Regions from separate parts of the Alteromonas sp. CyTr2 genome, predicted to be linked through region 1. Evidence: predicted binding sites of a transcription regulator. Region 1 holds the regulator's gene; the other holds the start of a gene.

Evidence for each region. Region 1 encodes MetJ, which represses methionine synthesis genes. Its sites were predicted from a motif close to TAGACGTCTAGACGTCTA; they were not measured.
Region 2: the regulator MetJ is predicted to act here: its motif matches at 1,932-1,949, upstream of msrA (peptide-methionine (S)-S-oxide reductase MsrA).

The regions. Positions count from the first base shown of each region.
Region 1 covers NZ_CAMZMZ010000009.1:32,113-48,410, reverse strand. The annotation lists gene QME20_RS07310 (RagB/SusD family nutrient uptake outer membrane protein) at 1-1,278, opposite strand, end outside; gene QME20_RS07305 (SusC/RagA family TonB-linked outer membrane protein) at 1,305-4,271, opposite strand; gene hslU (HslU--HslV peptidase ATPase subunit) at 4,610-5,938, opposite strand; gene hslV (ATP-dependent protease subunit HslV) at 6,021-6,545, opposite strand; gene QME20_RS07290 (DUF1294 domain-containing protein) at 6,849-7,397, shown strand; gene QME20_RS07285 (hypothetical protein) at 7,731-8,471, opposite strand; gene QME20_RS07280 (SPOR domain-containing protein) at 8,557-9,147, opposite strand; gene priA (primosomal protein N') at 9,279-11,468, opposite strand; gene rpmE (50S ribosomal protein L31) at 11,935-12,147, shown strand; gene QME20_RS07265 (hypothetical protein) at 12,353-12,670, opposite strand; gene QME20_RS07260 (malic enzyme-like NAD(P)-binding protein) at 13,350-14,585, shown strand; gene metJ (met regulon transcriptional regulator MetJ) at 14,749-15,081, opposite strand; gene metF (methylenetetrahydrofolate reductase) at 15,243-16,130, shown strand.
Region 2 covers NZ_CAMZMZ010000032.1:34,292-50,589, forward strand. The annotation lists gene QME20_RS15265 (sodium-dependent transporter) at 1-380, opposite strand, end outside; gene QME20_RS15270 (SDR family NAD(P)-dependent oxidoreductase) at 692-1,417, opposite strand; gene QME20_RS15275 (DUF393 domain-containing protein) at 1,407-1,802, opposite strand; gene msrA (peptide-methionine (S)-S-oxide reductase MsrA) at 2,027-2,572, shown strand; gene QME20_RS15285 (hypothetical protein) at 2,674-3,795, opposite strand; gene QME20_RS15290 (isoleucyl-tRNA synthetase) at 4,067-5,932, shown strand; gene fldB (flavodoxin FldB) at 5,950-6,486, shown strand; gene QME20_RS15300 (CLCA_X family protein) at 6,512-7,300, shown strand; gene QME20_RS15305 (biopolymer transporter ExbD) at 7,443-7,853, shown strand; gene QME20_RS15310 (collagen-binding domain-containing protein) at 8,035-9,447, shown strand; gene QME20_RS15315 (cellulose synthase subunit BcsC-related outer membrane protein) at 9,487-11,910, opposite strand; gene QME20_RS15320 (glycosyl hydrolase family 8) at 11,907-12,977, opposite strand; gene QME20_RS15325 (cellulose biosynthesis cyclic di-GMP-binding regulatory protein BcsB) at 13,007-15,283, opposite strand; gene bcsA (UDP-forming cellulose synthase catalytic subunit) at 15,280-16,298, opposite strand, start outside.

The DNA of each region.
Region 1 (16,298 bases):
AGAGAATATTGGGAAAGGACCGTTTTCACCCCGGCAGTCACACTCAGGGTGTTCTAAGTCTTTCATTCCCGTGTAATTGCCATAGATACCTGGTGCCCGTGCCCAGCTGTCGCCGCCATGAATAAGGTCAGGGTCGTACTTAAATGGCTTGCCTTCCATCGCCACTGTATGGTCGAGCCGAGGGTCAACATGGTCATTATTTACGTTATACTCACTGTCATTGAATGTGTTGAAGCGGGGCAAACCCGAGTTATCGGTCTTAAACGCGTTAACAAAGTTTTCTGTTGGAACGTGAAAACCACAGCAACCAAAACCGCCTGACATCGGCGCATTCAACGCGCTAGACCAAGAACCTCTTCCGTCAGGACTGCCATCATTCAATGAACGCTGAATGGCAAATACAGACTCCTTTCCATTCTCAAATTCGATAAGAAAATTCTCTGCATAATCGTCGTAAAGACCGTACTGTCCACTGGCTTCAATACTATCTACCAAGCTGACTACTTCTTCGAGTTTCTGCTGATTGATATTCACCACGTTGTGCAGTTCGTCTTGCTCATACGCCTGATACAAAAGGGTTTTCGCTAAATAGGCTTTGGCTGATAGTGCGGACGCCCGGCCGACATCCTGCTGAACATCTGGCAAGGTGTTCGCGGCAAAACGAAAATCTGCTGCGATGTTGTCCCATAACTGCTGGTCTGTGAGATCGCGGTTAGTCGTCGCTAGTACTTCCTCTTGAGTCATCGTTTCATCAATCCAAGGAATATGCTTGTGATGGATTTTCAAATCAAAATAAAAGATAGCTCTTAAAAAACGTAACTCTGCTGCTTTTTCATCAGCGCCTGGTAATTCACCAGAAGGCGTCTCAGCGATAACCTTAAGTGCCGTGTTAGCTCTTGAAATACCGGTATAGTTGCGTGTCCATTTCTTATTGTTGAGATCGATCAAATCAGGTGGGAATGACTCCATATCCGGCACTAACGGCTCGTACATTGAAAGTGCGTGGTATGCAAAGATATCCGAAGGACCGTTTCCACCTTTGTGCGCATCACCAGCGCGCAGGTTGCCTGTCGGCCACAGATAATTAGGTGCTGTGTAGTGGTCATTGCCAAGATAGGAGTACGTGGCGATAACCAAAGCATCTATATTCTCAGTCGTTGCTACCTGATCTTCTGTGAGCACTGCTTGTGGTTCACTGTCCAATTCATCGCTTCCGCCGCAAGATACGACTGAAAGCGCAATCAAGCTTGTTGTCAAAAGTTTGCTTATATAGTTCATGTGTCTTTATCCATTATCCTGTTAGCTTAAAAAGAGAATTCCAGCCCGATAGTGACGCGGCGGGGTACAGGAAAAACTTCATTAGGAGTTTCAGGATCTTCACTCAAAGTGCCATCAGGCGTGATAGTCAAAAGATTCTGAGCCTGCAAATAAATGCGTGCATCGTTAAGGCCTAAGCGTTCGATGAAATCTAATGTAGGGGTGTAACCCACGCTGATATTGCGAAGTTTCAGGTAAGTGCCCTCTTCCCAGAAAAAGCTAGACTGACGGCCCTCCCCATTGTTATCGATCAGGGTAAGCGCAGGGACATCGCTGTCTGTATTTTGAGGAGTCCAGGCATCAAGCGTTCGTGCACCATAATTTGAGCCAATGTTTAAAGAAGTGAAATCGGTGAATAGTCGCCAGTTATTCCTTATCTGTCCTCCTTTGATCCCTTGCCAGAACATGTTGAAGTCCCAGTCTCTATATTTGAACGTGAAGTTCATTCCATAGATAAAATCTGGATCCGTGTCTGCAAAGAAGTCTTGGTCGTTCTCATCAATAACGCCATTTCCATCTAGGTCTAGCCAACGGATTCGACCCGGTGCTGCGCCCGATTGTGTAGCATGTTCATTCACCTCATCTTGATTTTGGAATATACCGTCTGCAACATACCCATATACTGAATTAATTGAACGCCCCAAGATTGTTTTATCTTGTCCATTTCCCCCAAAGGAATTAACAACATCTTCAGGCAAGGCTGTAACGGTGTTTTCAGCCGAAGATATATTGAAGTTGATATCTACAAGCAACTCGTCTTCCAGCAAGCCCGTATCTATCCACTTTTCATATCCAAGCACCAATTCAACACCGGCATTTTCAATGGTGCCGCCATTGACCCACTTTTGCGCCCCTTCGCCAAGCGTTGCAATTGGTTGAGTGAGAGTAAGAATGTCGCGGGTTTCTTTTTTGAACCAATCAAAGCTTCCATAAACCGTTCTCTCAAACAATTCGAAGTCTAAGCCGAAGTTAACCTGCGTTGATGTTTCCCATTTCAGATCAGGGTTGCCAGTTTGCGCACGAACAAAGCCCGAAGGCAACGTACCACCATTTGCGCCAGTAATGTCGTATGCTGTGCCCTCATCTTGCTGGTTTGTGAAAAGTGACTGGGTCGCATAACGGGGTATATAAGTTGTTACCGTCGCATCAGTAGGAATTTCCTGATTACCCGTTTCCCCCCAGCTTCCCCTGAACTTTAAGGTGTCGATAAAATCAATATCGAAAAAGTCTTCGTTGCTAACAACCCAGCCCAATGACGCTGCTGGAAAATTGCCGTATTCATTAGCATCACCAAATCTCGACGACCCATCTCGACGAATCGTAAATGAGGACAAGTAACGGTTATCATAGTTATAGTCCACTCGTGCAAACTGGGAATCTAGGGACCAATTGTCTCCTTCGCCTTCTACCCTTACATCCGACGTAGCCTGCGACAGATAAGCGAAAGAACGGTCATCCGAAGCGAAGCCTGACCCAATGCCTCGGGATAGTTCACGCTCATAATTAATTTGCTCAACCCCGGCTAAGAAATTGAACTTGTGCAGGTCATCAAGTACGAGTTTGTAAGTGGCTGTAGCGCCCGTAATGATGCTTTGATTCCAGTTGTCTTCAACCGTTAATCTGTCTGCGCCACTGAGTGAGCCAGCGGTAAACGCACGAGTGAAATTTCTAAAATAAAACTGACTGTAATCAACCCCTACATTTCCTCTAAGCGTTAAGTTTTCAATCGGTGTGTACTCAACAAAAAAGTTCGCCATGAGTTTATTGTAGGTATGGCCGTTATCACGATTTTGCTCGATTATTCGAACCGGATTGTCTCTGTCAGTAATTCCAGGTACCGGCCCACCCCAGCCTCCTACATCGTTGTAAACCGGAACGATTGACTGCTGCTCAATTGATAGTCCTAAAATCTGACCCGCTAGGTCGTTGATAAGGTTAGCTTGTTGATCAGTGATCAAAAATGTCTGACCGACTTTTAATTTATCTTCAACAACGACATGTTCAGAATTGACTCTGAAAGCTAATCGCTCGAACTTGGAACCATCTACGATACCCTCGGCCTCAAAATAGCCCAGCGATGTATAGAACTTGGAAACGTCATTGCCGCCTGCCACCGAGAAATTCGCATCCGAGACTTTAGAGGTTCTTGTAACTTCATCAAACCATCTAGTATCGGCGGGGCGTTGAACACCTTCTGGATCAGTAAAGGTAGGAAGAATGACCGAATATAATTCTGGATTTTGAAAATTTTGATTCCAGTCAAATGTATAAAGCGGGCTTGCTGAATTAGGGTTTGACCCGTCATTGACTGCCGCCCGCCACACTACGGCACCACGCTCTAACGTGTTGAGTGGCTGTAGGTCATAGTCATATTCTTCAATACTCTGGTTGTATCGGAAGCTAAAGTCTAGGCCATCGTGACCTTTCTTTGTGGTCACAACAATTACACCGTTTCCAGAGCGAGCCCCATAAATACTTGCGGCGGCCGCATCACGTAACACCTGTACATCGGCAATATCGTTGCTATTAATTTCGTGTAGGCCAGACTTTGTTGGAATTCCATCGATAATGTAAAGCGGGTCATTGTTGCCAAGAGGTCCTAGTCCCTGACCGCGGATCCTCACGGTTGCTGTCGAACTTGGATTACCTGTGGTGGTGATTTGTAAACCAGGTACTCTTCCTTGAAGATTTTGCATAATGTTGCCGGCAGGCAAATCAATCACGTCTTCGATGTCTACTGTAGCTATTGCTCCAGTCAAATCTTTCTTCTCGACGGCGCTGTAACCGTAAGAAATCTCTATTACTTCTACTTCCTCTGGCAATTCCGAATCATCAGATCCAGACCCAGCCTCTTGAGCTTGTAACGACGTTGCCATTAGCATCAGTAAAAGTGGAGTAGGCTTTATGGCCTTCCTTAGCTGACGTGTTAATGGATGCAATGTGTAATTTTTCATATCGCGCCTTGATTGTTGAAGTGCTGTAATTTCAAATAAACAACGTTGTCTTTTTAGTTTATACTATTTATGTAAAGTCTGATCAACAAAAATTTAACAAGAGGTTTTACACGCTACGTCGTTTTTAATTGAGGCTTTTAGAAGTTGGTATGCCGAAAAATTTTGCAGGAGGGCAACGTTAAAATGTTATATAGCAATATTAAGACAAGATTTTTGAATGAAAAATAAAAAGCCCAGAGCATATCTCTGGGCTTAAATACTCTATTTTCAAAAGCTCACTGGGACATGTTATACCCGATAAGCTTTTTAGCTGAGCTGTTCGCTATCTCAAAACTGCATTATAAAATAAAGCGCGACAGATCTTCGTTATCTACCAAGGTTTCTAGGTGGCTGTTAACGTAATCAGCATCAATCACGAATGACTCACCGCTCTTTTCAGAGGCGTCAAACGAGATGTCTTCCATAAGGCGCTCTAGCACGGTGTGCAAACGGCGGGCACCAATGTTTTCAGTGCGCTCATTCACCTGCCATGCCGCTTCGGCTATACGCTGAATACCAGAATCGTCGAAACTAATATCCACGCCTTCTGTCTTCATTAGCGCAATGTACTGGTGCGTTAATGACGCATTCGGCTCGGTAAGAATGCGCTTGAAGTCACCGACTTTAAGGGCAGATAGCTCAACGCGAATTGGAAGACGACCCTGAAGCTCTGGAATAAGGTCAGACGGCTTGCTCATTTGAAATGCGCCCGAAGCGATAAACAAGATATGGTCAGTTTTAACCATGCCGTGTTTTGTCGATACCGTTGAACCTTCCACCAGTGGAAGCAGGTCACGTTGAACACCTTCGCGAGATACATCTGCCGACGAGTTGCCTTCTCGCTTACAAATTTTGTCAATTTCGTCGATAAACACAATACCGTGCTGTTCTACCGACTCAATGGCTTTCTCCTTCAAATCTTCTTGATTAACAAGGCGTGCCGCCTCTTCTTCAATTAGTAGTTTGAACGCTTCTTTAATTTTCAGCTTCTTCTTTTTCTTTTGCGAACCCGACAAGTTCTGGAACATGCCTTGAAGCTGATTGGTCATTTCTTCCATACCTGGAGGCGCCATAATTTCTACGCCCACCTGCGGAAGTGCCACATCAATTTCAATTTCTTTGTCGTCTAAGTCGCCCTGACGAAGCTTTTTACGAAATGCTTGGCGCGTACCGCGATCTTCAACGTTTTCCTTATTACCCCATGCATCTTCTGGTGGAGGCAGCAAAACGTCTAAAATGCGCTCTTCCGCAGCTTCTTCTGCGCGGAATTTCACCTTTTTCATTTCATTTTCTTTCGTCATCTTCACCGCAATATCAGCAAGATCACGAATGATGGTCTCAACTTCTTTACCTACGTAGCCCACTTCAGTGAACTTAGTAGCTTCAACTTTAATGAACGGCGCGTTAGCAAGTTTTGCTAAACGGCGGGCTATTTCAGTTTTACCCACACCCGTAGGGCCAATCATCAAAATATTTTTTGGCGTAACTTCTTGGCGCAGCTCAGGTTCAAGCTGCATACGACGCCAGCGATTTCGAAGTGCAATAGATACAGCGCGCTTGGCATCTTGTTGACCAATAATATGTCGGTCTAACTCGTGAACAATTTCTCTTGGTGTCATTTCAGACATGAATAAACCCTTTTCTAACAGCGCTTGCTGTACTCAAATTCATACGAGCGACAGCAAGCCGATAACAGCACTCAGCTATTACTTAGTAATCTAGTACATCAACCGTTTGGCTATGGTTAGTGAATACGCAAATATCACCCGCTATGGTCAACGCTTTTTCGGCAATTTCTTTTGCGCTTAGCTCTGTATTTTCAAGTAGTGCAGTAGCTGCGGCTTGCGCGTAGTTACCACCAGAGCCAATCGCGATAAGATCTTGTTCTGGCTGCACCACATCACCGTTACCGGTAATAATAAACGATGCGGTTTCGTCTGCTACGGCAAGCAATGCCTCTAGTTTGCGAAGCGCCCTGTCAGTCCGCCAATCTTTGGCGAGCTCTACTGCCGCTTTGGTCAAATGGCCTTGGTGGGCTTCAAGCTTTGCTTCAAAGCGCTCAAACAGCGTAAATGCGTCGGCCGTGCCACCAGCAAAGCCCGCTAAAATCTTGTCGTGGTATAAACGGCGCACTTTGCGCGCATTACCTTTCATTACGGTATTGCCCAGTGATACCTGTCCGTCACCGGCCATTACCACTTGATTCCCACGTCGTACAGATACAATCGTTGTCACGTTAATTCCCCGTTTGGCTGGGCGCTGCTGCGTTTTTCGTCTAGCAAAGGCAGCAGCGTTCAAATTCAATAACAAATAAGTGGGGGAAGGCTTTTTAATTTCAAGGGTAATACAAAAGAATGTGCGCTCTGAGCTGCCTACTATATGGGCTTAGCGTGTTCGCTAGTGTATTGAATACACCATTTATTGAGTGCATACTCTCGCCAACACACTCTATGGCCAAGTGAAATAATGCCTAGGTGATAGAGCACAGATAAAGTAGCAACAATGAAGACGCTACATAATGGTTTTAAAGGAGTGGTAGTGAAGTATCAGGGAAGAATTCAACAGTGGGACGATGCTAAAGGTTATGGTTTTGTAGAGCCTAACGGTGGAGGCACGCGCGCGTTTACTCATATCAAAGCGTTTAAACAACGCTCTAGGCGCCCGGTTAATGGCGACATTATTGTTTATGAAGTTGAGCAGGATAGAAATGGTAATCACCGCGCCTGCAACATCAGCTTACTCAAGGATCACAAAGCAAAACGTTTACGCGCCAATAAGCCAACCTCGCAAAGAAAACGTAATGTTATCGTACTGAGTATTTTCTCCGGTGCACTTGCGTTATTTACATTGTCAGGTCGGCTACCGTTTATAGTACCTATCGTTTATGGCGCGGTAAGTTTGCTTACCATACTGTTTTACGGCATAGACAAATCGGCTGCAAAAAAGGAAAAACGGCGAGTTTCAGAGGCAAAACTGCATATATTAAGCTTATTGGGAGGTTGGCCTGGCGCATTGCTAGTCCAACAGATGTCAATACCAATCCGCATAGATAATTGCCCACTCAGAAGGCGCTGGCAAGTTTCCTAGCAAAGCGTGGGAATGCAGGAATGGCTGTTCCCTTTCAAATTCCCAGAATGAAGCTAGGAAGCTTGCCAGACCTTCCCGAAGGGCGAGTTTAAAATGTCCGTACTCTTTGTTGTGTCACCTTGATGTAGAACCACTATACCTGCGGTAACACGCCGCGATTACGAACATTTTAACTCTCGCTGAGTGGGTAATGATCTATGCGGACTGGTATGAGCATAAGCGTAGTAAATCGTCATTTATGAGGGTTTATTGGGTAACGGTTTTGGTTAATCTCATTTTGCTTGGGCTAATTGCATTTGAAGTGATTAGTACGCAGGCATTCATGGTTGAAATTTAGCGAAATCGATACCCTTCAATGTCAAAACCAAAACCACTTTCGGAGCCCTTAACATACACCCATCCTTTATTTGGTAAGCGTTTGTGCTCACTTTGATTTAAGCATAATCGCCCATCTGACAAGGTACCGCTCTCTTTTAACAACAGTGAGTGTCGACAGTGTTTAGAGCCGCTGCCTTTTTCATAAGCAAATTTCAGTTCCGTTTCTTGTTTTCCGGACGCCAAGTGAAGCGTGTAGGGCAATGCCCTATCAATAAAATTCCAAGTAAAAATAAGCCCCAAAAACGGCATGGTGAAAATTGTTACTTTTCCACGCCAATCTTTCATCACAAATTGCGCTTGTCGTTTATCGATGGAAATAGACAGGTAATAAAAGGCACAATAAACAAAAGTAAATAAAACAATGGCCCATGTTGAATTATTTAGCCATGCGTTAATCACGATAAAGTTGGTGAATGCCGATACAATCAAAGCGCCAATAAGTACTAAAAAAGCGCCGTTACTGATACGTGTTATTGGATGAAGCTCAGACCACTTAGGTCGAGTAAAATGCTCATCTTGATGGGCGCTATCCGTATCATTCTCAGGTGGCAGCGTTGCCCGCTTAGCAGCGAGCTCATTTTTTGCTGCCTGATAGCGTTCTGGAAAGGCCTGCTTATCAATATTTTCCAGAACGTCCTCAAGCTCTTCTATGCTATAAGCGGCGTAATTTGGTTGCTCGGTGATGGCAATACTCATTGATACTTCCTTGTAAACGCATCCTTTCTCTACGCGCTATTTCAGCGCCATATGCACCGCATTAAGTGTTACCTACAATAAACTGCTACAAATTCCAGTACCAAATTTGGCATGTCGCAATGTTCACTTTACGCAGACTGTGCTTGGCTTTTTCTGCATCACGCTTAGACTCGTAAGGGCCCAGAATAACGCGGAACCAATCGCCGTTGCTGCCAGTGCTGTGTCTGATAAGCGCCTCTAAACCTTGGAATGCAATTTTGGCTTTCATCTCTTCAGCCTGCGCGCGGGTTCTAAACGAGGCGCACTGCATTAAATAGCGTTTGTCAGATTTTTCTTGCTCTTTGACCTCAACTTCTACTTCATATCCTGGAAGGGTCTTAATGTACTCCCATTCTTCTTCAGGAAGCTCAGGTAACGTCTCTTCTGTAGGAGCCACAGGTCGTGAAGCTTGTGTATCCACGTCGTCTTCTACATTGTCTTTTATTGACCACAAAAATGCACCAAAGCCAATCACCAATGCGAATACGCCAACAAGGCGCACAATAGGAAGTTTTCCAGAAACCGGGGCGTTAGATTGCGCATTTGATTGCGCACTTCTGGCTGTTTTTCTACCTTTACCAGCCGGCTTCTTTTTTTGAGGAGAGCGTCCACGAGAGACATAATCGCGTTGAGCCATAGTCGGCAATATTCCTACTTGTTATCGTTGTTTGTATGCGTAAGAAAACGTCATATACCAAATCTTTATGAAGCAGCAGCTTTCCTGCACTTCAATCCTGCGGAAATTTTAACGTATTGCTACCCAACAAGCTAACTGAAATCGGTAGGATCAATATCTATCGACCACCTTACCTTCATTGCCTGTGGCAACGCCTGTAAAAATGGCAGCGCCAAACGCAGCGCATTGTGAAGCGGCGCACGCTTTTCATGACTGCATACCAGCATAAACCGAAACCTGCCTTGCCGCTTTTCAATCAAACAAGGAAACGGGCCATTTAACGCAATAGCATGCTGCTGGTGAAATACTTGCTTGCTGTCTTGTAAAAAGCGATAGGCCAAACTGCTGTCGGTCGCTTCTGCGCGAATGACAAACTGGCTAATAAAAGGGGGAAGCCCTGCCGCTTTTCGCTCCATTAAAGCGTGTCTGGCGAAATGCCCATAGCCGTTATGTACTAAATCTTGTAGCAAAGGATGGTGGGGATTGTGAGTTTGCAGCCACATTTCACCGGGTTTACTAGCGCGCCCTGCTCTTCCTGCAAGCTGAGTTACAAGCTGAGCGAGCTTTTCTGGTGCTCTAAAATCGGCACTAAAAAGTGCGCCATCACAATCTAGCACCGCCACTAAGGTTACATGCGGGAAATGATGACCTTTTGATAGTATTTGGGTACCTACCAGCAGCTGGTACTCTTGGCGGTTTATTGCTTCTAGCGTCTGGTGCAGTTTGTCTTTGCCCCGCACGGTATCGCTGTCTATTCGTACCTGCTTAACACCGGGAAATAAGCTTGCAAGACCTTGCTCGACTTGCTCGGTGCCCGTACCCGCCGTAACTAATTCATTGTGATGGCACGCTTCGCAGTTTGATGGCATTGAGCGCATGCCGCCGCAGTGATGACACTGCAAACGGTTCTGCGCTTTATGCACCGTATACGGGCGGTCACAACGCTTACACATGACGGTTTCGCCGCAGTGATGGCAAAGCAGCGCTGGCGCATAGCCTCTGCGATTCACAAACACCAATACCTGATTTCCCGCGTTGATATGCTGGCGCATTATCGTTAGCAAGCCTTGCGAAATACCGTAGTGAATGGGTTGGTCACGCGCGTCCAACACATGCTGATGCGTGCTTTTCGCCCCTCCCGCTCGCTTAGTTAACTGCAAATGGGCATAGCGACCGCTTAGCGCATTATTAAGTGTTTCGAGTGCGGGCGTGGCGCTGCCTAATAAAAGAGGAATATTGTGCTGCTTAGCCCGCATAGCTGCCAAGTCACGGGCGTGGTAGCGAAGTCCATCTTGTTGTTTAAAAGACTCGTCGTGCTCTTCATCCACAATCAGCATGCCGGGGTTGTGCAGCGGGGTGAAAATAGCCGAGCGAGTACCGATGATTATCCCGAGTTCACCTGCTTTTGCTCGCTGCCATACCTGTAGCCGTTCTTTATCAGAAAGCTGAGAGTGTAAAACGCCCACTGCAATACCAAAGCGCTTTTCAAAGCGTGACACCGTTTGCGGCGTAAGCCCAATTTCTGGCACAAGTATAAGCACTTGTTTTCCGTCGCGCAGTAAGGGTTCGATGGCTTGAAGGTACACTTCCGTTTTACCGCTACCGGTAACCCCTTCAAGCAAACTTACAGCGAAATTGCCCTGCTGACGATTAAGTGCGGCAATGGCAACCGACTGCTCAGTATCTGGAATTGGCTTTTCAGACACCGATAACGAGGCAAGCCAACTGCCTGACTTAAATTCAGGCGCGACTTCTTCAATGCTTATCAATGACTTTTCGACAAGTGCTTTGACCGCAGGTGCGCCATACTGCTTGCGCGCTTGGGACGCTAATAAGGCACCACCGGCCATTGCAGTAAAACAGGCTTGTTGTTTAGGCGCCCGCGATAACGTGTCTGCAGTCGTTTGCTTACCTTCTTCGGTAAGCATTAACATGTCTTGGGGTGTTGGCGCTGCTGACTCGCCTTTGCGTAATAAGACAGGCAGCATGGCGTGTAGCACTTCACCCGGCGCATGATGATAGTACTGCCACAGCCATTGGGCCATTTTCAGCAGCACCCCATCTATAATAGGGCTATCGTCCAGTACCGACTCAATAGCTTTTAGCTTATTGGAGTTTTCAATGTCGCTTTCAGTTTTGTGTAGGGTTTCAGCAACTACGCCCACAAGTTTGCGCGGACCGAAAGGCACAACCACTCTTACACCCGCACTTAGCGCGTTTCCGTGGGTATACGTGAAAAGTTGGCGCAGTGGCACTGGCACGGCAACTTGGATAAAGGCCATTGCGAAGGTTCTACCTTATTTGACGATTGTTACAGCGCGTAATGCGCTTACTAAGCTTCTTATGTTGAAACTAATTATACTGAGGCTTCTTGCAGACCTATACGTTACAGCAATTTACGCTGCTAACAGCTAGCTACACATTTTGCTATTAGCGCATGATTTTGCTACTAGAGCTATGGCCTAGCCTTGAAACACAAATATTTAAACATACTTTACAGGTAAGCATAAAAGGAATGTTTTTTGTTTGGCCTTTTTATACGGCTACCTTTTTATACGGCTGCCTTGTCTAGCTCTCTTGTTTAGCATTTGGCCAAAAACCGCTTGATCAAGGCCCTGCCATCCTTTATTATGCGCCGCTCTTTTGCGATAGGCTGTTCTTTGAACGACTTATCATTTGAATTAAGTAACGTATGGTGTGCGACTTCGGGTTGTATAGCGATACGGCCTTATTATGTGAGGTAACCCAATGAAACAAGATATCCACCCAAAATACGAAGCAATCACAGCAACTTGCTCATGTGGTAACGTAATGAACATTCGCTCTACGCTTGGTAAAGACATCAACCTAGACGTATGTTCTTCGTGTCACCCATTCTACACTGGTAAGCAACGTAACGTTGACACTGGTGGTCGTGTTGATCGCTTCAAGAAGCGTTTCGGTGCATTAGGCAAAAAGTAAGCCTGATATCGAGTTCGAAAAAAGCGCCTTTATGGCGCTTTTTTATTGCTTAAAATTCACGCTTCACACAAACAAGGTGTGCCAAACAGCGCTTTACCGCCGTTATCCTACGTCAGGCCAGTACCTAGCCAGTGTAACAAGCCCTGCAACTCGCCTTTCTGAAAACGTTTTTAGCTTAATTTGCAACATTCAGCGTAACCTGAACTCAGTGAAGGTTTTTAACATTAGATAAATGCCTATCCCAATTGCCGCCACTCACTTTCTTACACTCTTCTTCGCTATCAAAATAAATACCAACGGGTGCTGACTTAATTGACGCTAAAGCAATATTCACTTGGTTTATGAAGTCTATATCCCAACCATTAGTTAACGCCCGCTGCTTCTCCTGCTCAGTATTAAACACGGCAATCACTTGCGGCGCTCTCCAATGCCCTACGTGAGTTAGCCAAACAAATCCATTATTGGTAGATTTTACGCTTTCGCACACATCGGTTAGCACGGTTATTAGTTTTCTTTCTGTCATATCCTCGCCTTCAGCGCGAATTTTGAGTGGGCTTTCACAGGATTTTATCAGAAATATTGGATGGAGAATTAACGAGGTGTCTCCCTGCGTTCTATTTTCCTGATTTGGGTTTCTGTCCAATGCATTTATGAGAACGTAGATCCCTTTGATAGCTTTGTTTTCATCCTCCACACAATAGACCTACGGAATGCTATGGCAAGTCAAAATAAATAGCATGAATGGCAATTATAGCCCCATTTTACTGGTCTAATTAGTATGCCTAACCTACATTGGTATATGAGAATTCTGATCAGATATGTACACAGTGATAGGCTGTGTTAGAGTTGCGATCGGCACTTTGATAGTGAGCATTAATTCTGTGAATAATGCATTACTTTCAAGACTTGTGGCGCTTTTGGGTACATAAACCTGAGGCTTGTATCCATTAAGGTATGTGAACAAAATCAGTAAAGGTTAACGCCTAGTCTGCTTTTCCACATGCCACCTTGGGGCCTATTGATGATTGCTGTAAAACAAAGATCAACAAGCCCTAGTGCTAACAACTATTTATAATCACTTTTGTCATTACTTGGTTGTAACGCGCTTACGTTTATCTACCTATAACTATAACGACAATAAAATAGCTACAGAGCGTGAACGAAAACACCGATGAACCCTACATCTAAGGATACCTTTTTACATGTCAGATTTTAGACAACGCGCACTCGACTATCACGCCAAACCCACACCTGGAAAAATCCGCGTAGAGTTATCTAAGCCAGCAGACAGCGTCGATGACCTTGCTCTTGCCTACAGCCCAGGCGTTGCCGAGCCGGTCAGAGAAATTGCTGAAGATGCAGATAACGCCTATAAGTACACGGGTAAAGGAAACCTGGTTGCCGTTATCAGTAACGGAACCGCAATTTTAGGGTTGGGTAACCTAGGCCCACTGGCATCGAAACCTGTTATGGAAGGTAAAGCCCTTCTGTTTAAACGCTTTGCTGGCCTGGATGCCATTGACATTGAAGTGAAGCATCGTACAACCGAAGAGTTCATTAATACAGTAGCGAATATCGCTGACACATTTGGCGGCATTAACTTAGAAGACATTAAAGCGCCTGAATGCTTTGAGATTGAACAAGAGCTAATTAAGCGCTGTAAAATTCCGGTATTTCATGATGATCAGCACGGTACCGCTATTGTAACTGCAGCGGGCATGCTTAATGCTCTGGAAATTCAGGGTAAAAGCATAGAGAGCGCTAAAATTGTGTGTATGGGTGCCGGTGCAGCAGCGGTCGCTTGTATGGAACTGCTTATAAAGTGTGGTGCCCAGCGTGAGCGTATTTATATGCTAGACAGAAAAGGCGTTATCCATACTCGTCGCGAAGACTTAACTGAGCACAAAAAGCTATTTGCTAACAATACTGACAAGCGTACGCTTGAAGATGTAATGGAAGGTGCGGATATTTTTGTTGGTGTGTCTGGACCGGATGTTTTACCACCAGAAACACTGGCCTTGATGGCTGAAAACCCAATTGTATTTGCATGCTCTAACCCAGATCCTGAGATAAAACCTGAACTTGCTCACGAAGTACGTAAAGATCTTATCATGGCTACCGGACGCTCGGACTACCCTAACCAGGTTAACAACGTACTGTGTTTCCCGTTTATTTTCCGTGGAGCACTAGATGTTCGTGCAACGGCCATTAACGATGAAATGAAAGTAGCGGCAGTAGAAGCCCTTCGTGCTATCACGAAAGAGCCTGTACCAGAAGAAGTACTAGCTGCCAGTAAGAGTACTAGTCTGACATTTGGTAAGGAGTACATTATTCCTAAACCTATGGACCCGCGTTTATGCGAGCGTATTGCTACCGCCGTATCTAAGGCTGCGATTGAATCTGGCGTTGCACGCGTGCCTGAAAGCCCAGAAGAATAAAATTCTGGCGCATAAGGCAAAAAAATGGAGGGGCTAGTGCTCAACCTTTATTTGCTAAAAAGTGCGCTTCGAGAATACAAGTACATAAAAAACGGCGCCGTGTTGTAGGTTACCAACTAGCAATAACTTACAACAAAGCGCCGTTTCTCTTTAATACCAAATATCAGTCGTCTTCCGACACATCGTTTTCGAAGCTTGGATCAATGCCCATTTCTTCCATAATGCGTCTTGCTTCAGCCGGTACGCGATTGGGATTGTCTTTGCGCAGGTCATCATCGTTAGGCAATGGTTGACCGGTAAACGCATGCAAAAATGCTTCGCACAACAGTTCTGAATTAGTGGCGTGACGCAGATTATTGATTTGGCGGCGAGTACGCTCATCAGTAAGCGCCTTAAGCACATTAATAGGTATAGAGACAGTGACTTTCTTTACCTGTTCGCTCTTCTTGCCATGCTCTGCGTAGGGGTGAATATATTTACCGTTCCATTCTGCCATTGTACTAACTCGGTCTACTCTTTTTTATGTTATGAAGAGAAATTCTAAACAAGTTCACGAAAAGGTCAATTGAGCAGTGTAAACCTCTTGACGTCTAGACATATATTCTTTAATTTAGACGTCTAAACGTCTATAAGAATACATTTTTGAGAGAAAAAGCCATGGTTTCTTACGCACAAGGTATCGATGCATTAAACCAGTCCCTGTCGGAACTGCGTGATATTGATGTATCTTTTGAATTCTTTCCGCCTAAAACGGAAGCCATGGAACAGACCCTGTGGAAGTCAGTTGAACGTCTCGCGCCACTAAAGCCAAGCTACATGTCGGTAACCTACGGCGCGAATAGCGGTGAGCGTGACAGAACCCACGACGTTGTAAAACGCATTCAGCAGCAAACCGGTGTAGCAGCTGTTCCTCACTTGACCTGTGTTGATGCTAGCCGAGATGAACTTAAACAAATTGCTAAAGACTACTGGGATTCAGGCATTCGCCGTATTGTTGCGCTTCGTGGCGATTTACCGCCAGGAGTAGAAAAGACAGAGATGTATGCCTCTGATCTTGTTGCCTTGCTAAAAGACGTTGCCGATTTTGATATTTCTGTTGCTGCCTATCCAGAGAAGCACCCTGAAGCACCAAATGCGCAGTTTGATTTACTAAACCTTAAGCGCAAAGCAGAAGCAGGTGCCACAGAAGCGATAACCCAGTTCTTTTTCGATACGAGTGTGTACCTTCGATTTAGAGACCGTGCAGCCGCAGCGGGTGTCGACTTAGATATCGTTCCGGGTATTTTGCCGGTAACCAACTACCAAACACTGGTGAAATTTGCGGGGTTCACAAATGTTCATGTGCCGGGATGGTTGCACAAGATGTTTGACGGCCTTGATGCCGACGACCAAGCTACCCGTAATCTTATAGGCGCTAACATTGCTATGGACCAAGTTAAAGTACTCGCTAAAGAAGGGGTAAAACACTTCCATTTCTATACTTTGAACCGTAGTGAATTGAGCTACGCCATCTGCCACATGCTCGGCGTGCGTTCAGGCGCTTAATAAATAACGACAATCAGGACCGTGCTTACGTTGTTTAATGAAGTACTCCACAAAAGGCGCAGTCAATGCGCCTTTGTTGTATAAAGCCTGCATTAAACTTTGCCACCAAGGCCGCCCGCAGTTACCATCTGATATAACATGTAATGAACTATCGATGCTTTATAACAG
Region 2 (16,298 bases), on a different contig from region 1:
AACTTGTCTAGATTTCCGCTTACTGCTTCGAACAAATAGCCGAAAAGCCACACGGTAATAACCATGTAGAAAACGGCAATCATGAATGGCGTAGCAATAGCTAGCCACCCCGCGACTTTCCATTTCTTTTCATTACCGCTTATATCACTGTATGCACCAAGCGGGTCTTTTTTAGCATGGCGACCAACTGACATTTCCGCCAGCATTACCGGTAAACAAATGGCAAAAACGAAAATAGCGTACATTAAAAGAAATGCACCACCGCCATTTTTAGCTGCACCGACAGGAAACCCTACCAAATTACCTATGCCTACCGCAGAACCTGCAGCAGCCAAAATAAAACCTATGCGCGATCCGAACTGTTCTCTGGCCCCGCTCATATCCCTTCCTCTTGTTGAGTTATTGTTATAGCAGTTCGCCGTATCACGCCTTGTGATGCACAAAAACGTCGTGTGCTCACAATTTATGCTGGTTGTCGGTACTTACTATTCGTAAGAATCAAGCCTAGCGAACTGGTATTATTTATTATCAGGATGGCATTTATTGTTATGACTCACGTGTGGCGTCAACGCGTTGTATTGCTACCTCTATGGGCTTATCAATACGCTGCACCATTCCCAAAAATAGCATGGTAACAGCAGTGAAATAAAAAGTCTTGATGTTGGACTTGCTGAAATGATGTTAGACCGTATCACCAAGTTACCACTTCGCCATTCCAGTCGATAAAATGACAAGTTTGGTCTCGATTAAGCGCCGAAAGGTGATGAATAAGCTGTTTAGCGGTAAACTCAGGCGTGAACAGTTTCTTGGCAGCGACGTTCTTTTGAAAAGGCTTAGAAAGCCCCGTATCAACCGTCCCAGGGTGATAACAAACAAGCATCACGTCTTTCAATCTGCGCTTGTATTCTACCGACGCCGTTTTAACCAACATGTTGAGCGCCGCTTTCGACGCGCGGTAGCCGTACCACCCTCCAAGTCCATTATCTGAAATACTCCCTACTCTCGCGCTTAAGCAAACAAGGGTTGAACCTTCTTTACTCATGATATTCACTAAATACTTGAGCCACATTGCGGGAATAATGCTGTTAGTCGAAAAATAAGCCGCTAAGGCCTGCTCGCTGACATCTTCCAAACGTTTCTCAGGATGAATGCCATCGCTTTCGTTATGCAAAAAACCGGTTGTTATTACTACCGTAGTTAACACAACCTGCTGTTCAGCCAGCTGTTCAACAAATTCGCTTATGTGCCTATGGTCCTGTTCGGCCAGCTGATGATAGGTAACATCCCCAGAATGATTGGTGTCAGATATAGAGGCGCGACTAACCGCGAACACCCTAGCACCTTCACTGCTATATTGCTCAATAAGCGCAGACGCAATCCCCCCCGACGCGCCCACTATTAGGACGTTATTTTTCACTGGCTTCTCCTGGTATGCAGCGATCGCACTGGCGTTTTTTACCTGTTAACAGGTATGAAATGGTGTATCTATGTTTTGCGAATACATTGTAGAAAGCATCGGCTACATAACGAATAACAGGCCAGCGAAGCGGTGCATATAGCCAACCCATGCCCACGGATTTCCATGCTTCATGAGTGACATCAAGGCCAGTTATCAACGTCCCGTCTTCACGAAGTCCGTGAATTCTTGCATTGAGTGCATGCCAATCCATGGTTGGATAACGGTTCGAAAAATCGGGGGCCTGAATATCTACCAATGTTAATTTGTTGTGCTTGTCTCTTTTTCTTAAATGACGCATTTCAGCGATACACAACGGACAATACCCGTCATAAAAAATAATCACGACTGAATACCTCTGCCAAATTTTGAACACGTTTATACGCATTCTTACCAGTTGCAAACTGCTTGAAAGAAAGCAGCTAGCCTCACATGTTAAAACCTTTCACTCAGCTCGCACATTATTCTTATTTAATATTCGTTTATACGATAAAAAAACACGCTTGGATGACTTGTGTTGTGACCTACCCGCACCCACACTACAGACAAAGATTAAGAGAGGTTTTTACTATGGCAAATTTACAAGTCGCCACGTTGGCAGGCGGATGCTTTTGGTGTATCGAATCAGCGTTTAATAGCGTTGAAGGCGTGGAAAAAGCAATTTCTGGCTATGCTGGAGGCGAAAAGGCCGATCCAACCTATGAAGAGGTATGCAAAGGAAATACTGGCCATGCTGAAGTGGTACAAGTAACGTTTGATGCCGACAGCATTAGCTACCGAGAGATACTAGAGATTTTCTTTGCGCTGCATAACCCTACACAGCTTAACAGACAGGGCAATGATGTAGGCACACAGTATCGCAGCGCGGTTTTCTATCACGACGATACACAAAAAGCTGAAGCAGAAAAAATTATCGCAGAAATCACAGAAGAAGAGATTTGGCCCGATCCCGTAGTGACTGAAATAGTAGCAGTAAATAACTACTACGACGCCGAAGACTACCACCAAGATTACTTCAAAAATAATCCACAAAACCAATATTGCTCTATGGTGGTGGCACCTAAACTTGCGAAGTTCAAAAAAACCTTCGCTTCTCGACTTCGCAGCGACGCATAAATAAAACAGCGATATTAAGCGCGCTATCAATAGCGTTAGCCAACAATAAAAAGGGTTGCTTAAAAGCAACCCTTTTATTTTTCAATCTATTCGTTTTCTTATTATTCAAACCAAACGCTGTTAATTTCTAAAGGGAATAATAAAGGCGCTAAGTCTTCATAACGCTTCTTATGCGCTTCACACGTCGCGTTTTTAAGGTAGTTTTTCTCCCAAGGGTCGTTGATGATCCACAAGGTATTTTCAATGGTCACTAATCCTTCCATCGACGAATTATCCATTGTGTACTGTTCACAATTCTGGTCGCCGGCAACGTCGAAGGTAATAGGGATACGCTTTGTTGGCTTATTGCCACTCACATCAATTACCCACAGTTCATTGTCGTTTCTTGCTGCGCCAAACAAATAGGATGCCCCCGTTGAATGAGTATATGACGCCAGTCCATTGATAGGGTGATTGCCTGAAGTAAACGAAGGAAGTTGAAGGTTAGGCTCGCTCACTGTGGCAAAATCATTCGACGAGAAAAAGTCTTCATCGACAGCCAATGTAAAAATTCTTGGCTGTCCTGCTTTATCTTTCTCTAGCGCCAGATATAACGTGCCGTCTTCAGCCATCGTCAACCCTTCAATGCCGTCGTTAGGAAAATTACCTACTTCAAAATCGTTGGGAAACTGAAGAGGTCGCACATCCGACATTTCAACCGAGCCATTGTCTTTTCGCGTCAATTTTACCAACAACGTGGGGTAATCTGTTGACCCTGTTTCCTCGTATTTGGTTTCACAACGAGGGCTCAATGCGCCGGTGCGGGTAGCATCTTCGGTAACCGTATAAATTACGTTGGTGTCTCTGGGGTCTACGGCTAACGCTTCTAAATCAGGTTGCTCGCTTAAATAGCTATAAAAGCAGCTTCGGCGCACGGTATTGGAAAATGAAAAGCGTTCGCTCGATGCGCTCAGCGTTGCGGTATTCGGTGAAATGCTATGAAGTTTCAACTGTTGAGTGGTATCAGCGCTAGCATCTGCGATAGTGACAAGTTGACCGTCTAGCACCACTAACCCTGAGGTTTGAGGATCAAACATAACGTTGCCTTTTTCATCAAGGATCCATTTACCCACAGCGACTTCTGTTAAGTCTTGAGGTTCAGGAGTAATAACAACGTCTTTCGGCTCGCTACAGGCGCTTATCAGTAAAGTGGTTAGCACAGCACTGGTTAAATATTTTAGCATAGTGTGAAGTCCTCTCTCCGTTTATTAAGACGAGAGCAAAAGGTAAAACTGAAAAAATTGTAAGGGAGTATATCGAGCATACCGTTTATTCACAAAAAAGAGTAAGGTTATGCGATAGACATCAGGTTTGCTGAGTACATATATGATTTGGCAACGTTAAATAGTCGTGCTGTCATCATGTTTTCGATTAATGTGCAGCATATTTAGTTAACACGCTTACGTGTATTAATATTGACGAAAATTAAAGGAGAGCGTCATTTCTACGCAGCACTTGCCCCAAGTTATTGCAGGTCCGATAGTAAGAAAGGTGACATCTACAGAATGTCATATTTGGGTAGTAACCAGTAACGCCGATTCACCTACGCTAAATCTATCTGCAAATGAAGTCGTCGTCAGCGGCAATTGTCAACGCGAAACCATACGCGTAGGTAAGTACGCATTTATACACTTGCTCTCTTTCACTTCGTCAGAGCCCTTCGAAGATACTGCGCGGATAGGTTACTCGCTATCTTTTAGCGACGATGCTCAGCAGGCTTCATGGGAAAATGAACAACGCGGGCTTCTTTACGATGGGCAGTCTTCCTTATGTTTCCACTACACCGAGACTCCCGAGACCATATTGCACGGCTCATGCCGTAAGCCTCACTTTCACAGTGATGATGCCCTAGCACAAGTAGATGTACTCCATAAAAATGCGTTCAAAAAGCAAAATGATTTTCCCGATCTCCTGTTGATGACGGGCGATCAAATTTACGCTGATGATGTCGCAGGTCCTATGCTTAAAGCCATACACAGCGTGATTGACCGTTTAGGTCTTTATCATGAAGCACTGGAAGGGGCAGTAGTAACCAACACTAATGAACTTGCCACACATGAACATGGGTATTACGAACGAGAGCAGCTTCTGCCACAAATTGCGACCAATACGGTACTGTCTTCAATATTCTTTGGTGCTAAGAAAAAACCGGTATTCACATCAGTAAACGCGCAAAACCATTTGATTGGCAGTGCGGAGATCATCGCTATGTATTTACTGGTGTGGTCCGACACGCTTTGGGCTGATATCAATATAGATAAAGATGGGATCCCCCCAAAATACCACGCTATTTTCGACAAAGAACACGAATCGCTTAACGGCTTTGTAAAACAGCTACCGCAGGTACGTAGGGCCCTGGCACACATTCCTACCTATATGATCTTTGACGATCACGATGTTACCGACGATTGGAACTTAACCCGGGGCTGGGAACAAGAAGTCTATGGAAACCCTCTATCAAAACGCATGATCGGCAATGCGCTTATCGGCTACTTGCTTTGCCAAGGCTGGGGAAATGCACCAAAAAAAGTAGCGCCATTAATTGCTAAAGTACAAGAATCAATGGGAGAAAGCGGTTTAAACTCGCACGATGAAATCATTGATGAGCTGTTGGATTTTGATCAGTGGCATTACCGTTTAGATACCACACCACCTATTGAGGTTTTAGACACCCGCACGCAGCGTTGGCGCAGTGAATCTAATATGAATAAGCCCTCGGGGCTAATGGACTGGGAAGCACTGTGTGATTTTCAACATTCCATAATCGGCAAAGAATCTGTCATCGTTGTCTCTGCCGCTCCCATTTATGGCGTAAAGGTTATCGAAGCCATTCAAAAGGTGTTTACGTTTTTTGGCAAGGCGCTTACTGTTGATGCTGAGAACTGGATGGCCCACAAAGGCACCGCGAACGTTATATTAAACATATTCAGGCATTACAAAACGCCCCCCGATTTCATCATTCTATCTGGCGATGTGCACTATTCCTTTGTATACGATGTACGCCTGCGCTTTAGGCGCAACAGCCCTCACATCACCCAGTTCACCTGCAGTGGATTAAAAAACGCCTTTCCGGATGGATTGATCAAATGGCTAGATAGATTAAACCGCGTGCTTTATCGCTCTAAATCGCCTCTAAACCTTTTCACAAGACGTCGAAATATGTCAGTAAAAGCGAGAGAGCCAAGTTTGGGCTATGGCGAATTATTCAACGGTTGCGCCATTGGTGTATTAAAAATTTCACAGAAAAACACCGATGTTCAGTGCAAAGCTTTGTTGAGCAACGGTAAAGAGGTAGAATTCCCAGCTTCTAAAGACGATTAGTTCAAAAGAGGTATCTAATGAGTGATAGCGCACTGTCCATCGGATTATTTTACGGCTCAACAACCTGCTATACCGAAATGGCAGCAGAAAAAATCCAAGCGCAGCTCAATAGCCTTTTCGACGAAGATATTGTTGACCTTCACAACATTAAAGACGTTAACCTAACGCGCACGGCCGAATACGACATTATCATTTTTGGTATTTCAACGTGGGACTTTGGCGAGCTCCAGGAAGATTGGGAGTCTCATTGGGAAGAAGTGCACGGTTTGGATTTATCAGGGAAAACCATCGCCTTATTCGGACTTGGCGACCAACTTGGTTACGGTGAATGGTTTCAAGATGCATTAGGCATGCTTCACGATGCAATATTGCCATCAGGCTGTAAGATCGTGGGTTATTGGCCAAACGAAGGCTACGAATTTACCGCCTCAAAAGCGTTAACCGAAGACAAAACTCAGTTTGTTGGCCTGTCTCTTGACGATGAAAACCAATACGACAAAACAGACGCGCGCATCGAAGCATGGTGCGAACAGTTATTGGTCTCGATGGCTTAACGCCTATAAATTTCGGATGTCAGTGTTGGAAAGTAAAGGCCGTATTCATCAGCAGTTTTATCGCAACGGCCCAAGCCACAGGGACGGCGCTGATGTTTCATTTCAAGATATTCGCAAACTGTTTAATTTCGCTACGATCACTGTGGGTAGATGGGTAACAGCAGAAGAACAACAGATCGCTGCCAACCTCTTTTTCGATGCGCTTTACGATCTGGTCGCGATCTTAAATATCAATGAACAGGTGTTATCGTTAAACGGATCCCTGTCACTGGCTTTTGGCAGTGGCGGTCAAAAACACAGTAGTGCCCACTACAACAGTGCGAAGAGACAGCTTGCGCTAGCAAAAAATGCAGGAGCGGGAGCGCTAGCCCACGAATGGTTTCACGCTTTCGATCATTATATTGCGCCGCGCATGTTCGACGGTATTGCCGCCGGCAGCTTTGCTACACAGGCCTGGCTCGACAATGCCCCGATGAATCCTCATCCGTTGAATCAAAAATTGAGCGATTGTTTCTCGCTATTGTTCCTAAATGATCAAAAAAGACCAAATGAGTACTTTGTGCGATCCGTAGAAGCTGATCGCGCGTTAAAAATGTATTATTATGCTATGCCTCTGGAGATGGCTGCCCGCGCATTTGAAGCCTGTATTCAAGATCACGAGATCAAAAACGCATTTTTGGTGCAGGGGACAAAAAAATCAACGGAAGCTAGACTTGGCATTTATCCTCATGGTAACTTGCGTACATCACTCAATCAGGCATTGATGTTGTATTTTTACCAATTAGGTGTCGCTATTTCACATAAACAAACCTAGTTTGTTGTTTTATTACTGTGAAACTGAGTATTTTTTCAACAACAAGTGTTAATGAGCACGCTGTTTTTGTACAAAACCCTGTATATTTTTGTAACAAGCAGTATACTAAAGCGCTCGAACGTAACAGAAGAAAGAAGACGAGATGAAAAGAAAGAAGCATACCTCGGCTGAAGACGAGGCTCAGATTGATATGACCCCCATGTTGGACATCGTGTTCATCATGTTGATTTTCTTCATCGTAACGACCTCGTTCGTGAAAGAGAAAGGTTTGGACGTAAACCGTCCTGAAGATAATCAAGCGAAAAACGATAAGCCTTCAAAAGCGCTTTCTATCCGTATTGATGCTGATGGCACAATTATGATGGGCGGCCGCGAAGTTGATATTCGTCGTGTGGTTGCAAACGCGCAAACATACCTAGCGGAAAACAACACGGATTCAGCTGCTATCCAGGCTCACGAAGACAGTGAGCACGGTACTGTGGTAGAAGTTATGAACCAAGTTAAAATTGCAGGTATTGATAAAGTATCTGTTTTGGTTAAAAAGAGCAGCTAAAACGCCTTTCTGACCACGCAAAATAAAGAAAGCCACCTTCGGGTGGCTTTTTTCGTATAAGACCTTATACCAAAGTATCTCTTGTGCTATCGCATGAATTTTGTTCAGATCGTACCATTCGGTGTGTCTGGAAAATCCATGTTGAAACTCGGTTCCAGACTCTGATGTCACTGGAGCCATTATGCACAAAAAAATACTCTACACTGCTGTACTTGCAGCGGTTATGTCAGCACCACAAGTGTCTGCCGCCAAAATTGAATTGAGTGAAGCGTTTGAATACAACGCATTCATCTTCGATAGCTTTACTGGCCAATCTTCCGATGTTGAAGGAAGACTAGCTGTCGGTGGCGAAATGAACGTAACCGATTTCAATGTTGGCTTACTGTTATCGCCAGATATGTCTGAGTCTGCTCTTGCCGTAGGCGGTAACCTTCATTTCACGCGCGGTGATGTTCACGGTGGTTCAACTACCGTGTCAGGTATGGTGTTTGGATCTGAACTCACATTCGATAAAGCGGTTAACGCTCAGCAGACTGTAAATCTCATTAATTCTACGGTGAAGTCTGGCGGTATCTCATCCAAAGGTGATGTCAAACTAGGTAACTCAAATGTTGTATCAGGTGATGTGCACGCCAATACTGTGAAACTTGGTGGGCCTAATAGTGTTTACGACAGTGTGAGCAACCCTGCTTTATATGGCTCCCAAGTTGAAAACGGAAACGTATTTGCTGAGTCTAGCGTTGAACTTGATAGCAGCGAAGTTAACGGTACCGTAACGCTTAACGACGTTAACAATTACACCGCTATCAATGGTTCGACAGCAACATCTGTTGAACAGGGCAGCGTGAGTAAGGCTAACGTTAACAATATCGACTTTAATGCTATTGCTGCCGAAGTAACAGCGCAGTCTCAGGAGTTTGCGTCAATGTCGGTGAATGGCACAACAACATTGTCGTGCACTGACGCTAACGATTCGGATCAAGCGGTTGCTTGTACCGACGCTAGCAAGGATGTATTAAATACCATTACCTTCTCTGGCTCTGATGATATCAATATCTACAATATTGACGCTAGTTGGTTCAGCGCTGCTGATAAAGGCATTGTTTACGATTTCTCAACCACCAGCTACAACATCATCAATGTCTACGGTGAATCAGTTGAGTTATTTAACACTGGCTTCTTTAATACGGCCTTTACGCAGGAAAATGAATATTTCAGAGAAAATGGCCAGTACAGAGACAATGACAACAATGTAGGTCAGCGTCATGATGGCCTTTATACCAACAACATCTTGTTTAACTTTGTTGATGCTGATTTTCTTACACTACATAGTGTGGGTGTTAAAGGTAGTGTACTGGCGCCATATGCAGAGCTAAGTTTCTACAATGGCCATGTAGACGGTAATGTCATTGCTAATAGTTTGGTCACTCCGTTGGTGCAACTGATTAATGACGACGGCGAAACCTACAATGCGCCGACAGGCCAAGTAAATAACTATCAGTTCGGCGCTATCAACGTAAGTGAACCTGCATCAATCGCCCTTTTATTTGGCGCTGGATGTTTCATGCTAGCTAGACGTAGAAAAGCGAATTAACGCTTTAAAAAGAGAGTGAATCTTCAGGCAAAAGCGGCTTTATAGTGCAAAGCCGCTTAATCTTGGCGAAGACAGCAAAAGCTCATCGCTTGTTACACCAGCACCTCGCCCTTCTCGCCACCTTATCTGAATACCCGCTTCAAATGCTTGGTACTCAACCGCAAATGCTTTTCCTATATACCCAGCCACAATCCAGTTGTGATTGATTCGATACTGACCTTCAGCCATAAAATTTCCGCTTAAACCCGTATCTGAGCTTTCACCAAGGGTCGCGTTCTCGTCTGCCGTAGGAAATGCACCTCCAATCGGAAAGCGCAGATCATCGTCTTGTTCAACACGTGAAAGCGCAAGTGAACTTCGAAGTTTAACTTGCCAGTTTAGCGCCTCAAGCGTTAACAGCTCTGAATAGCCCCCGATGCTGACAAACTGACTGGGGCTAAAGTAGCCACCATTGCCGACCGTAAAGCCGCTTAAATTTTTATCGTAGCTTGTATAGCTCAAGAATGGCCCTACGCGCCAATAATCAAGCATGGGAGATATCATGGTAGCAATATCGTAACTCACATCACCCCGTAGAGAGAGTGCGCTATTATCGTCAACCTGCTCGCCTTCTAAGCGACTAACCTGAGCAGTACCTGCAACAGACCAGTTGTCGGCCACTGCATGCGCTACTAACCCTCTTATGCCACTTTCTATCACGTAGCCCCAAGGTTTCGCGTGATCAGCATTGAAGGTTCCGGTTTGGCTTAATAAGCTGTCTTCTTTTGCCTTTCTAAATAAGGTTGCAGCTACCGTTGTACTGGTAAGAAATTTGGTTGCAGATATCTGCCCCGTTACTTTAGCGCCAACGGGTTGATCGAACATGGCATATTCAAGGTTTGCATAAAAATTGAAATCAGGTGCCTGATAATGCGCTTCGGCGCGAAGCGCCTTATCTTCGAAGCCGCTTATTCCCGAAAATGCTCCACTCAATTGGTTGTTACCAAACCAGTCGCCAACTTGAGGGCGACCGCTGTAGAATTGCTTATAGTCGAGTGATACTTGCCACAGCCAGTTTTCATAACCGCTGCCAATACCAATATATTGCGACAGAACATCGAAATTACCGAGCCCCTCACTTCCGCTTCGACTGCGAGTATTAATACCGTAGACTGCACTTAGGCCATCTTTAGTTTGTGCTGTAACTTCCCGCGCATCCCGATTTTGATAGGCTAGCCAAAACTGTTTTCTGGGCCAGGCGTTACGTGTGGTGCGTTCTTGCAATATGCTTTTTACCGCACTGTATCTCAGCGACAATCGGTTCAGTGTGGCTTCGTCGTCTTGATTAATTGTAACCAATTCATTGGCAATTACCGCATCGGTTGGCGTCTTCGCGAGCACTCGCTCGAACGCCGCGGTGGCGGTTGTGGTGTCTTGTATCTCTTTAGCAGCCCACCCAATTAGTGCTTGCTCATCTACACTTAACGGTCTCAAACGGGCGAGTGCTTCGCCTGACTCAATACTTTGCTTGTAGCGCCGTGTATCGTAAAACTGAGCCTGTCGGCTAGCCAGACCATCAGCACAGCGTCGAATGAAAACCTCAGTATTGACACTACATGCTAGGTCGAACGCGCTTTGCTTGGCCGTGTCGCTGCTTTGCGCGCTAAGTGACAAATACCTGCCTTCATTACCGTTCACCAAACTAAATAGCGCGTCGGCAAAGTCGTAATTTTTCAAGTCGTATTGTTGCCATGCCGCGCCCTGCAGCACTTCTTTCACGTAGCCGCTGTTATCAGATTTGAGAAATTGCTCCAGCGTTGTCGTATCACGCAAAGACAATGCCTGCTGTAGCTTAATACCAGTGACACTGTTAAGGCCTTGTTGAGCGGATTGTTTATCGATATCACGAACTGCCGATTGTTGGGCCTGAGAGAACTGCTGCGTTGCCATTTCTAACATGCCTTTATCAATGGCGGTCCACCCCATAAGCAAGTAAAAATCAGTTCGCTTAATTTGATTGCTCAATGCAATAAGCGTTTCTACTTTTTGCTTCGACGTATTTGCTCTGGCTTTCGGCGTTAACTGAGCAAATTGTTCGAGCGGGAGGGCTTTAGAAGCGGGCTTATCTGGCTGCTTTTTTAAAGCCTGAAGCGATTCTCTTGGCGCTGAAACTACAGGCTTGATAGTACCTTTTAAGCGGCCGTTTATTCTGTTTAGTTCGGTTTCGACTTCTTGTGGCACCTGCCACGTAGGGTAACGAGCTTTTAAGCGCGTAAACTCTTCATTGGCTTGCTGAATCTGTCGCTCATTAATATGGTACCAAAGCCCTGTTAAATCCGGCTGATCTTGTTGTGCAGGTAATATACCCAGATCTTTTTCTTTGTACGTTGTTTTAGCTTGTCCGTATGCCTGCACCGACACAAGTGACGTGGCCAAAGCGCCTAGTGCCAGATACAAAGAGGTGCGAGTAAACCGAGTTTTCACGATGCGTTATCCAAAACTGCTAGCATAGAAAGCAGCGTTAAACTTGCCGAGTAATAATCCATGTTTCGATTTATCTCAGGCCACTCTGGCCTTTGCTTTTCTTCTGATTTCATCAAGCTGTTTACCGCAATCTGCACTGAACGCATTCCCTTAGACATTTCGTACTCAGCTGTTTCCTCGTTTAACAGGTTGATGGTAGCTGGCGTAGGCGTTATCGCCCACCATGCATAGTAGGGAGAAAGTAGCTTCTCAGTTAACCTAGCGTTTTGGCGAAAACGTGGGGACCATGCAAGCTGAAGCGGTATACGGATCGCATTAAAACCAAACTCAGGCGATATCACATTATCTAAACTTAACGCACCAATCTTACTGTTATCGGACTCAGTACTATTAGGGGTGAAACGCACCCAATCACTGGGCAATTGGTAGGTAGAAAACTGCATATTCGACAGCAAGATCAAGCCCGACTCGAACAGGCTTTCCCAACGTGACGGAGTATCCGACAGCGAAGACAGGTCAGTTATGGCGGGAAAAACCCAATAGGACAGATTTAGCTGAAGGCTGCTATTTCCTGTTTGGTCAGATGCAAATCCGTATTCCCCAGGCAAGAGCACTACACTGTTATTATTCACCACCAGAAGTTTCTGCTCTACAGCACGTACAATATTCCTGGCGTCCTCCTCATACTTACCAACGCCCCACTTTTCACTTGCACGCAATAATGCCCACGCAATAAGAATCTCACCATCAGAGGCATTATTAGGGTCATCGATACAAGAAGATGAATTATCCACACAAGGTCGGTAGCGCCAGCTAAATAGCCCGTCTTCGCGCATGAGCGTACGTTGGGTCCAGTGCCATAATGCATCAAAGGTGTCTTTGTCGTTGGCGGCGACGGCAAAGAGCATACCGTATCCTTGCCCTTCGCTGTGAGACACATCATCATTTCCTGTGTCTACCACGCGCCCGCCGTCAACAAACAATGCCTTATACGCTATATACTGAGACTTGAATTCGCTATCTTCCTTGGTAGAGCACGACGCCAACAGGAACAAAAAACCTATCACTAGCGTCGCTTTTGTAGCGTAATGCAGCTTTACCATGAGTCTTGCACTTGTTTATTTCTGCGTTTAAGCAACAGGTAAATAAGTAGGCTTACAACAAATACAACCAATATAAAGCCTATTAACCAATACCACGGGTTGTTAGACAGCCATAGTCGTAAATGCAGCCAGCTGTCGTCGGCTTCACCCACTTCATATTTATCGCTTACCTGCATGATGAGTGATGGCGAAAGACCATCTTTCCATGCGAAGAAATCCCCTGCCATCTGCCCCCACATCGACAAACTAACCAGATCCTCGACTCTAGCTTGAAGAAGTTCCGGCGTCTGCGCTGCAACAATGAACAAGGTATCGGTTTGTGATGAAACAGGGTGTGCCTGTGCAGTAAGTACTGCTTGCTCACCTAAGTCACTTTCTTGAACGGTATGACCGTCTATGCGCATTTCTTTGAAAGACTGATCGTCAGTCAGGTTTCTTACGCGATTGTACAGATTGTTCTGTAACCGATAAGACCAGCGTTTCGTTGCCTCAATGGCCGTACTGAATTCAGACTGCTCAATATTCGTTAAGCTTTCAGGGGTACCTAGAACAATCACAGAACCTTCGGTTGTAATGTCGTTTCCAGTTGCTATTTTCACGTTCAATAAAGGCACTTGGGCTACTTGCGCTAATTTCGCTGAAAGAGTTAACGCTGTATCTAAATAGTCATCTGACGGAATAGCAATGGTTGACGATGGTGCTGACTTAAAGCGCGCAAACGGGTAAGCCGTTTCTGAAAGCAAGACGAGATTAGGTTGAACTGCCACGTTTCCTGCATCAGGTAGCTTTATTGCCGAAGAATCATCAAGCTGGAACACGAGGTGGGAACCAGGAATATCATCACAAGGCACACCTGCTAACGGCGCTCTCATGGTTACCGCAAAGTCTAAATTATTCGTCCCGCCTTTGAAGAACCGTGCAGGTATTCTTAGCTGATAGTCTCGGTAGGATTGTCCGTTAATATTATTAAGAGACAAACCGTGTACAAGTTCGTCATTCACGCTTACATTCATAACCGAACCTGGCCCAAAACCTGCGCCATATCCAAAGTCTAAGAGCAAGCTCACGCTCGCGTTTTCAGGTACATAAAAATCTGCAGGCAATCTGAATGACACCCGTTTGGTGAAGTTCCCCTCATCCCTAAACTGAGTGGTCGCCACACCAAAGTCTTGGAATGTGTAGTGATTGTCTGGGTTCAGAATGCGATGACGCTGCAGCGTTTCCGCCTGCATTTGTGACTGTGAAAGTACGGTAACTTGTGAAATAGGGTTAATCGCATCGTCCATTACCGCCAAGGCTTTCGCTGCCTCAAGTACTTCATCTTGCGTAGTACCGCTGACAATAAGGCGGTAACTAGCCGGTACAATAACGTTGCTGTCCTTAACAAACGCAGGTGTGCGCTGTGCTTTTAGAAACGCGCCATCAATGTCGTTAATCACTTCGTCAGATAATACCGGTGATAACGCGTCGACTGTACCAACTAGAATATGAACAGGCTGTTTTTGCTTGGCTTTGAGATACCATGCAGCACGCTCGTAGCGAGCAACATTTTGGTCGTTCCAAAAACTATTTTCTGTGTCTTCTAGCTGGGGCAAAACGTAACCATCATCAAAGCTGTCATGCTCGATAATAAGCGGCTGATATTGATTCCTAAGAGACAGTGCTTGAGCAACAATGGGAAGTGTCTGATATTTAATTTGATCATCAGCTTCTCGCGCCGTGTAAAGCTGAACGTTTCGCTGTCCGCCAATTCCTGGATTAAAGAATCCGCTCAGCTCATCTAACGTGAAGCGCTTTTCATTCACCGACGTCGCAATTTTTAGCGTTGAGTTGTATGCATTAATTTCGCTCCACAATTCAGGCGCACTGCCGTCAACACATTGCTCGGCATAGTGCTGACTTACCGCTAGTGTCAGAGAGTTAAACCCGGCTCGCCACAATGAAGTAGGGATCGCAATTTCAGATACAAGAGAAGGTCTGTCTGGGTCGAACGCAATCTGTCCAATGGTCGCATTATTGAATCTCACATACAGCTGAGAACGTTTTTTGATTAACGCCTGCGAGCTGACCACTTCTAATGTAAGTAGCGCGCTGTCCACATCAGTTACTGAACTAAGGGGAATTGGAATATCAATGGAGGCAGATTTTCCCTGCAAGCGCACAGTACTTTCACCGCCAAAAAAGTCGGTTAATCGATACGTGTCAGTTTGCGCCGCTAGGGTAAAAGGCATGCACAAACATACGATGAACATAAGGTATTTTTTTATCATTGATTTTCCTTTGCCGGTTTAGCAAGCAAACCTAATTTCCCGGCGAACTTCCCCATTAATACAAGCATATGCAATAAAACAGGCTTTAACCCAACTTTCAACACATGTTTTGCGCCGAACCAGTATGAGATAGCCCTTGTTCTTCTTCGTTGAAACGACATCCAGCGCAGACTATCACACAGTGAATAGGCGACGACTTCGTTTTCTTGTTCTTCGGTTTGAGGCATAAAGCGTACTCGAAGAATTTTTGACCTATTGTCGTAATGCAGAACGCTAATTGGCAAATGAACGTTCTTATTCAGTGCGTGACTCCACGATGTGAGCGTGGCATTTTCAGGTACTAACGCTCCCTCACCTTTCAAGCGTAACCGAGCTCCACCTAGCGAAAGATCGACCAAATCTCCAACCCAAGCTTCATCACTTGTAGTCTTAATAACGACACTGTTCGTAGCTGGTAGGCGTGCCTGACTACGCACCTGTTTCCGCTCTAATAACACACTAAGAACAGACAACAATAGAATCAAATTAAATACATTCCACAACATGACCACCACAGTAAGTTCGCGTGTAAGAGGCTCTGTTATGAACTTATAGACACCGCTCCCTAATGCGAATGTGATTACCAATATTAGCCAGTAAAACACGCTCGATAGTGGCGATACAAAGGTTCTGTCAAGACTCTCTCCTTTTGGTGTTACAACAAATGAAGGTGCCCGCGGCTTTAAGAAAACCTTGATTAATGCGTTTAGCGTAAATGCGCACTGTAGTATTTCATATAACTCTGACACTAAGGGCCATCGGGTTCGCCCAAAGAGCATGGTGGATATCATGTATGTGGCAATAACGTGAGGCAGGGTGAAGGCAAAAATTTCCAGCATCGATGCATGGTAAACCTGAAGCCCAAAGACCAAATACGCCAGTGGCATAAGCAAAAAGATGATGCGAGCAAACGGGAACAGCCAAAACATGATTGAACTCATGTAGCCCACTCGCTGATACCATTTTAGTCCTTGCG